Regions from separate parts of the Pseudomonas antarctica genome, predicted to be linked through region 1. Evidence: predicted binding sites of a transcription regulator. Region 1 holds the regulator's gene; the other holds the start of a gene.
The links. Region 1 encodes FliA, which starts transcription of late flagellar genes. Its sites were predicted from a motif close to CTAAAGTTTNNNNNNNNNNNGCCGNTAA; they were not measured.
Positions count from the first base shown of each region.

Region 2: the regulator FliA is predicted to act here: its motif matches at 3,022-3,049, upstream of A7J50_RS18025 (methyl-accepting chemotaxis protein).

Region 1 is NZ_CP015600.1:4,523,674-4,527,637, forward strand. It holds gene A7J50_RS20450 (chemotaxis protein CheA) at 1-971, opposite strand, end outside; gene A7J50_RS20455 (protein phosphatase CheZ) at 983-1,771, opposite strand; gene A7J50_RS20460 (chemotaxis response regulator CheY) at 1,790-2,164, opposite strand; gene fliA (RNA polymerase sigma factor FliA) at 2,336-3,076, opposite strand; gene fleN (flagellar synthesis regulator FleN) at 3,073-3,906, opposite strand.
Region 2 is NZ_CP015600.1:4,032,994-4,036,957, forward strand. It holds gene A7J50_RS18015 (MBL fold metallo-hydrolase) at 1-48, shown strand, start outside; gene A7J50_RS18020 (HD-GYP domain-containing protein) at 53-1,267, opposite strand; gene A7J50_RS18025 (methyl-accepting chemotaxis protein) at 1,293-2,918, opposite strand; gene A7J50_RS31415 (hypothetical protein) at 3,103-3,330, opposite strand; gene A7J50_RS18030 (Lrp/AsnC family transcriptional regulator) at 3,493-3,964, opposite strand, start outside.

The DNA of each region.
Region 1 (3,964 bases):
GCGGCAACCGGCGCGGCGGCTTTGGCCGGCGCAGGTTTCGCCGCGACAGGCGTGGCGGTCGCCGCAGCAGCCGGGGCCACTTCGGTGAACTTGCCCTTGCCGTGCAATTCGTCCAACAAGGCTTCGAATTCGTGATCGGAGATCAGCCCGTCAGCGGCAGGCTCTGCGCTGGCGGCAGGCACGGCAGGCGCGACGGTGGCCGTGGCCGCGACTTCCGGCAAGGCTTCGGCCGCAAAGGTGCCTTTGCCATGCAACTGGTCGAGCAACGCTTCAAATTCGTCGTCGGTAATGTCGGTGCTGGCGCTGGCGCTGGCAGCCGGAACTTCCGGCGTAGCGGCAGGTGCCACCGCGTCGGCAGCGAACTGGCCTTTGCCATGCAACTGGTCGAGCAGGGACTCGAATTCAGCGTCGGTAATGTCTTCGCTGGTCGGCGTTGCAGGCGGGGCGACCGCTTGCGGTGCTTCAGCTTCGGCCTTCACCGCACTGAGGGAGTTGAGCAACTGCTCGAACTCGCTGTCCGTCACGTCCGCTTCCGGCTCGGCCACAGGCGCCGCTTCCACCACCGGGGCAACCGAGGTGTCGGCAGGTTCTGCCAGGCGCGCCAGGGCGGCCAGCAGTTCCGGCGTGGCCGCCGTGATCGGTGCACGTTCGCGCACTTCACTGAACATGCCGTTGACCGCATCCAATGCTTCGAGAATCACGTCCATCAGTTCCGAGTCGACGTGTCGCTCACCCTTGCGCAGGATGTCGAATACGTTCTCGGCGATGTGACAGCACTCCACCAGCTCATGGAGCTGGAGGAAGCCGGCGCCCCCTTTTACAGTGTGAAAACCGCGAAAAATTGCATTGAGCAGGTTCGCATCATCCGGGCGGCTTTCCAGCTCGACCAGTTGCTCGGACAGTTGCTCTAAAATTTCGCCGGCCTCTACAAGGAAATCCTGAAGGATTTCTTCATCGGCGCCGAAGCTCATGTGGGTGCTCCTTAGAAGCCTAAACTGGATAACAGGTCATCTACGTCATCCTGACCTGACATAACGTCTTCACGTTTATCGGCATGAATCTGCGGACCTTCACCCTTGGCGAGATGTTTTTGTGGATCTTTTTCCGAGAGGATCGCTTCGCGGTCATGTTCGATGCCGGCAAAACGATCAACTTGGCCAGCCATGAGCACCAATTTGAGCAAGTTGCTTTCCACTTCGGTGACCAACTGGGTCACGCGTTTGATCACCTGACCGGTGAGGTCCTGGTAATCCTGGGCCAGCAGAATGTCATTGAGGTTGCTGGCAACCTTGCGGTTTTCCTCTTCGCTGCGCGACAGAAAAGCGTCGACCCGACGCGCCAACTCACGAAACTCTTCAGCCCCCACTTCCCGACGCATGAAACGGCCCCAGTCAACGCTGAGGGCCTGCGCTTCGGTCGCCATGCCATTGACCAGGGGCGTGGCGTTTTCCACCAGGTCCATGGTGCGGTTGGCCGCCGCCTCAGTCAGCCTGACCACATAGGACAGGCGTTCGGTGGCATCGGTGATTTGCGAGATTTCTTCGGCCTGGGGCATGTGCGGGTCAATCTGAAAATTGACGATCGCACTGTGCAGCTCGCGTGTGAGCTTGCCCACTTCCTGGTACAGGCCGCGGTCACGGGTCTGGTTAAGCTCATGGATTAACTGCACCGCGTCGCCGAACTGGCCTTTTTCAAGGCTTTCGACCAACTGGTGAGCATGCTTTTTCAGGGTCGACTCAAAGTCTGCCTGCGATGATTCTTTATGCTCCATAGCTCCCCCGTGGTGGCATCAGCCGTGGATGCGTTCGAAGATTTTTTCGATCTTCTCTTTCAAGGCCAATGCAGTGAATGGCTTAACCACGTAACCGTTAACCCCGGCTTGGGCGGCTTCGATGATCTGTTCACGCTTGGCTTCGGCGGTCACCATCAGCACAGGCAGGCTGCGCAGTTTTTCATCGGCGCGCACGTGACGCAGCAAGTCGATGCCGGTCATGCCCGGCATGTTCCAGTCGGTTACCAGAAAGTCGATGCTCCCGCTGTTGAGGATAGGAATCGCCGTCAGGCCGTCATCCGCCTCGACCGTGTTGGTGAACCCAAGGTCACGCAACAGGTTTTTTATGATCCGCCGCATCGTTGAGAAGTCATCAACGATGAGGATTTTCATGTTCTTGTCCAATTCGACCTCCAAGCAGTCTTAAACGCGCCCAGCACCTGGACGCGCCATTTCAATCAACAGGCGTTACACAAAAAGGACTGCCAGGGGTACCACGGAACGAACCCGCGAAAGGCTTTTCACCTCTCGCCTAATTGCGCTGCAGTATCCCCACACTGCCTGTCAGCGCGCGCGCCACTCTCCCAATCGCCCCCGCAAGCGGGCTGCGCACTGGCTATGCAGCTGGCTGACACGCGATTCGCTGACCCCCAGGACCTCACCGATTTCCTTGAGGTTCAGCTCTTCGTCGTAGTACAGCGCCAACACCAGTCGCTCACGCTCAGGCAAATTGGCAATCGCTTCCGCCAACGCCCCCTGGAAGCGTTCATCTTCCAGGTCGCGCGACGGTTCGAGATGTGCACTCGCGCCGTCCTCGTGCAGCCCTTCGTGTTCGCCGTCCTGCAACAGGTCGTCGAAACTGAACAGGCGGCTGCCCAAGGTATCGTTCAAAATCCCGTAGTAATCGTCGAGACTCAATTGGAGTTCGGCCGCAACTTCATGATCTTTAGCGTCACGACCTGTTTTTGCTTCAATTGCACGAATTGCGTCACTGACCATTCGCGTGTTGCGGTGTACCGAACGCGGCGCCCAGTCCCCTTTACGCACTTCATCGAGCATCGCACCACGGATACGGATACCCGCATACGTCTCGAAACTCGCGCCTTTGCTCGCGTCGTATTTGGTCGACACTTCGAGCAGGCCGATCATGCCGGCCTGGATCAGGTCTTCAACCTGTACACTGGCAGGCAGGCGTGCCAGCAAGTGGTAGGCAATGCGCTTGACCAGGGGCGCATAGCGCTCGATCAATTCGCCTTGGCTGTCACGTGCCGAGTTTTTGTAAAGGTTATAGCCGCTGGCTGTCATAGCACCGGTCCTGCGCTCGTCTGATGCACCAATCGCTCGACGAAAAACTCCAGATGCCCGCGCGGGTTGGCGGGCAACGGCCAAGTATCGACCTTCTGGGCAATAGCCTTGAACGCCAATGCGCACTTCGAACGAGGGAACGCTTCATAGACTGCACGCTGCTTTTGCACAGCCTTGCGCACACACTCGTCATAGGGAACTGCGCCAACGTATTGTAAGGCGACATCGAGGAAGCGATCCGTGACCTTGGTCAACTTGGCGAACAGGTTTCGCCCTTCCTGCGGGCTTTGGGCCATGTTGGCCAGCACACGGAAGCGATTCATGCCGTAGTCACGGTTAAGCAGTTTGATCAGGGCGTAGGCATCGGTGATGGAGGTGGGCTCATCGCAGACCACCAGCAGCACTTCCTGGGCAGCGCGCACGAAGCTGACCACGGACTCGCCGATCCCGGCGGCGGTGTCGATCACCAGCACGTCGAGGTTGTCGCCGATGTCACTGAACGCCTGGATCAGGCCGGCGTGCTGCGCCGGGCTCAGATGCACCATGCTCTGGGTACCCGAGGCCGCCGGCACGATACGAATGCCACCGGGACCTTGCAGCAGCACATCGCGCAGCTCGCAGCGGCCCTCGATCACATCGGCAAGGGTGTGTTTGGGTGTCAGCCCCAGCAGAACGTCGACGTTCGCCAGCCCCAGGTCAGCATCCAGCAGCATGACCCGACGGCCAAGCTCTGCCAGGGCCAGGGACAAATTCACTGACACGTTAGTTTTTCCGACGCCACCTTTGCCGCCGGTCACCGCGATCACCTGTACGGGATGCATGCTGCCCATTTTATTTCTTTACCTTGTCTTGCTTAGACGCAGGCTACATGGCTTGGCCGCGTGAATC
Region 2 (3,964 bases), 490 kb from region 1:
GAGGCGAATGGCGTGGTCTATCTGAAGATTCCGTTGAATCAGCTGTGAGCGGCTAATCGAAATAGGACCCTTTGGTGCGCGCGAGCCCCGACCACAATTCGTCGACGTGCTTGAAGCCCCACTCCTCGGCGTTCTCGCGCGCCACAATCTTGTCGGGTTGCTTGGCCAGATTGACCACCACTTGGCTAATCGGCAAACGGGAACGTGCGGAAAAGAACACCTTTACCAGCGGCGTGAGCAGTGAAGTGGGCGTTTGTTCGATAACGACGCCGACACGCCCACTCTCCAGGCGCACCAGGGTTCCTACCGGGTATATGCCCACGCACCGGACAAACGCCTGAAACACCCTTTCGTCAAAATGGCCTTTCCATTCGGCCATTTTCTGAATCGCTTCGGCGGGGCCCCATCCGCGCTTGTAGGGGCGTTCGGACGTGATGGCATCGTACACGTCACATACCGCCCCCATTTGTGCGAACAGGCTGATCTGGTTCTGGACCAGCCCATGCGGGTAGCCGCTGCCATCGCACTTTTCATGGTGATGCCAGCACACATCCAGCACCAGTGCGCTGATCTGTGGGCATTGTCGCAGCATGGCTGCGCCCTGCGCCGGGTGCTGGCGCACCGAGGCGAACTCAAGCTCGGTCAACGTGCTGGGTTTACTCAGGATCGCGTCGGGAACGGCCATTTTGCCAACATCGTGAAACAACCCGGCCAAGCCCGCTTCCTGGATCATGTCGGGCGACATCTCCAGCTGGCGTGCCAGTGCGATCATTAACCCACACACAGCCACCGAGTGCATGTAGGTGTATTCATTGGCGGTCTTCAGGCGGGCCAGGCTGAGCAAGGCATGAGGGTGTCGCAGCAGCGACTGGGAGATGTCGTCCACCAGTTGGGTCACCTGCGTGGGCGCGACCGCCCCGCCCATGCGCAACTCCCCGAACATGGTAATAACCGCACGCTTGGCAACCCCACACAACTTTACCGCGCGAGCCACTTCCGCCTTCATCTCGTGACGGATTAGCACCTCTCGGGGCTTGGCCGGCGCCGGTGCCGAGTGCAACGTGGCCGCGACAACGGGTGTCACGTCGCAACCCTTGAGTGTATCAATCCATACATTCTGAATCTGCGACGCCTGCAGGCGCTGCAGATCCTCGGCGCGCTCCAGTAAGAATTGGTTTTTCCAAAAACCATGCTCGATCCAGGCACCCTCGAGTTTATGGATATACATGCCCAAAATCGCTTGCGACGCAGGAATGCGTTTCAACATAGGCCATCCCCCACTGCGTGCACCGTCAGGCTATGGAAAAACGGGCCACGATGTGCTTGAGGTCCATCGCCAGCTTAGACAGCTCGTGGCTGGCAATCGACGTTTGCCCGGCGGCCGACGAACTCTGGATCGACAGGTCGCGGATACTGATCAGGTTCTGATCCACCGAACGGGCCACATGGGCCTGCTCCTCGGAAGCAGTCGCGATCAGCAGGTTTCTGTCATTGATATCGGCAATGGCCTCGGTAATCTGAAGGATGGCCTGGCCGGCTTCATGAGCAATTTTCAATGAGTCCACCGCTTCGCTGCGGTTCATGCTCATGGAGGCGACGGCGTCGCTGGAACAGGTCTGGATCTTCGCGATCATCTGCTCGATTTCCTGCGTCGAAGTCTGAGTGCGGTGGGCCAATGCCCGCACTTCGTCGGCCACTACCGCAAAGCCGCGCCCCTGCTCACCGGCCCGCGCTGCTTCAATGGCGGCGTTCAGTGCCAGCAGGTTAGTCTGTTCGGCAATCGAGCGGATCACTTCCACCACCCGGGCAATGTCCTGCGCCTGCCTGGCCAGGCCTTCGACTTCCACACCGGTCTGCTGCACCGTGGTGCTGAGTTTTTCAATCGCAGCGATGGTCTGGGTGACACGCTCCTGGCCGATTTTCGCCGAGCGCTGGGAGTCCTGGGTCGATTGGGAGGCCGAGACCGCGTTGCGGGCCACTTCTTCCACGGCAGCCGTCATCTGATTGACCGCCGTGGCGGCCTGATCGGTTTCCTGGCTCTGGCGCTCAATGCCTGCGCTGGACTCACGGGTAATCGAACTCATCTCTTCGGCAGCCGAAGCCAATTGCCCGGAAGCTTCGGAGATGTTCTGCAAGGTGGTCTTGAGGTTCATCTGCATGGCCGCCGTGGACTGCTGAAGCGCCGTTAGCTCATCCTTGCCATCCACGGTAATCGCCACGCGTAGGTCGCCTTCAGCGATCTTCGCGGTCGATACGAGCAATTCACGTACCGGTTTAATGATACTGCGGGTAAACAGGCCGGCGACTGCCACGGCCAACAGCAGTGAAACCGCCATCAGCCCCCAGGTAAACAGACGCGTCGCAGTGTGCTCGCTGGCGGCGACCTGCACGGCCTGCTGCGAGCCGCGCTCGTTCAACTGGATCAATTCGCTGATCGAACCCTGTACCTTTACGGCGATGGGGCTCAGCACGTCATGCATGTAGACCGCGAGCCGTGCAGCGTCCCCTGTGGCAGCGATCGCAAGAAAGCCGTCGACCTGCTGGTTGTAACTTCGAATACCACCGAGGACCTCGTCATATTTAGCCTGCTCCTCGGCACTCGACACCATGGCCGCATAACTCTCGGCGACCTTGGTCAGGTCCGCCCGGATGCTCTGGATTGTCTCCGGTGAGCCTTGAGTTTTCATGACCACGTCCATCGCAAAGCCGCGCAACTCCAGGCGCAGCTTATACAGGGCGGAGTCGATTTTCCCGGCCAGACGAACACTCGGCAGCCAGTTGGTTTCAATTTCAACCGTCGAGGCATAAATGGTATCGACTTTTACCAGCGTCATGCCCCCCTGAATTAATAGCAGAAGGCACACGACGCCAAAACAAAGGGCGGCACGGAGGTTTAACTTTAAGGATCTCATGGACATAGCTACTCACCTCTTGCCTGGTCTTATTAGTTAAGTGGCTTATAGCTACCATCGTGTGTAGTCATGTGTGAAAAATATGTGAGCACTCACGTAAAAATTTATTATTTCGGCAAACAACGTTCAGACTTTTCTGTTACTTAGCTAACAAACAAAGTTGCCCCACCCTTGCGTACAACCCGCCAGGTCATTCGACTTCAGCCTCTTCACTAAGTAGCGAATACATCGCATTACAGGAGCGATCACAGTTTCGGCCGACCGTTTCCAGGTGGCGTTTCAATGACGCACTGATCGGCGGCGGCAGGCAACTTAGCGTTTCGATCAGCGCGGCCATATCTTCCAGTGCTGCGGCAATAGAAAGCTGAGTTAGATTAAAGTCGTAGAGCGCACGGCATATTAATTGCTGATTATCCATGACGTATCCCGCCATTTAAAAATTCAGCTTAGCAGGTGCATTGGAACGCTCAGATGAAAGTCCTGATTATATTGATGAGCATCAATAAAAAGATGGAAACGTCTCTGGACACGGTCAGCATTTGACTCGGCAGCGCAACTTAGCGCCGCCGTCTACCTTTAATCAGACCATCAAGCCATCCGGCGGCAAAGGCAACGCCGTCTTATAACGCACTTGTTTGAGCGCAAAGCTTGAGCGGATGTTGGCTACGCCCAGTACCTTGGTCAGAAAGTCCATCATGAAGCGTTCCAGTGACTGGATTGTCGGCACCAGCACGCGGATCAGGTAATCGGGGTCGCCAGCCATCAGGTAGCACTCCATCACTTCCGGGCGGTCCGAGATTGCGCCTTCAAACTGCTGCAAGGCCAGTTCATTCTGCTTTTCCAGGCTGACGTGGATGAACACGTTGACGTGCAGCCCGAGCAAATCCGCGTCGAGCAGCGTGACCTGGTCGCGTATCAGGCCCAATTCCTCCATCGCCTTGACCCGGTTGAAACACGGTGTGGGTGACAGGTTGACCGAGCGAGCCAGGTCGGCGTTGGTGATGCGGGCGTTCTCCTGCAAGGCGTTGAGAATGCCGATATCGGTACGGTCC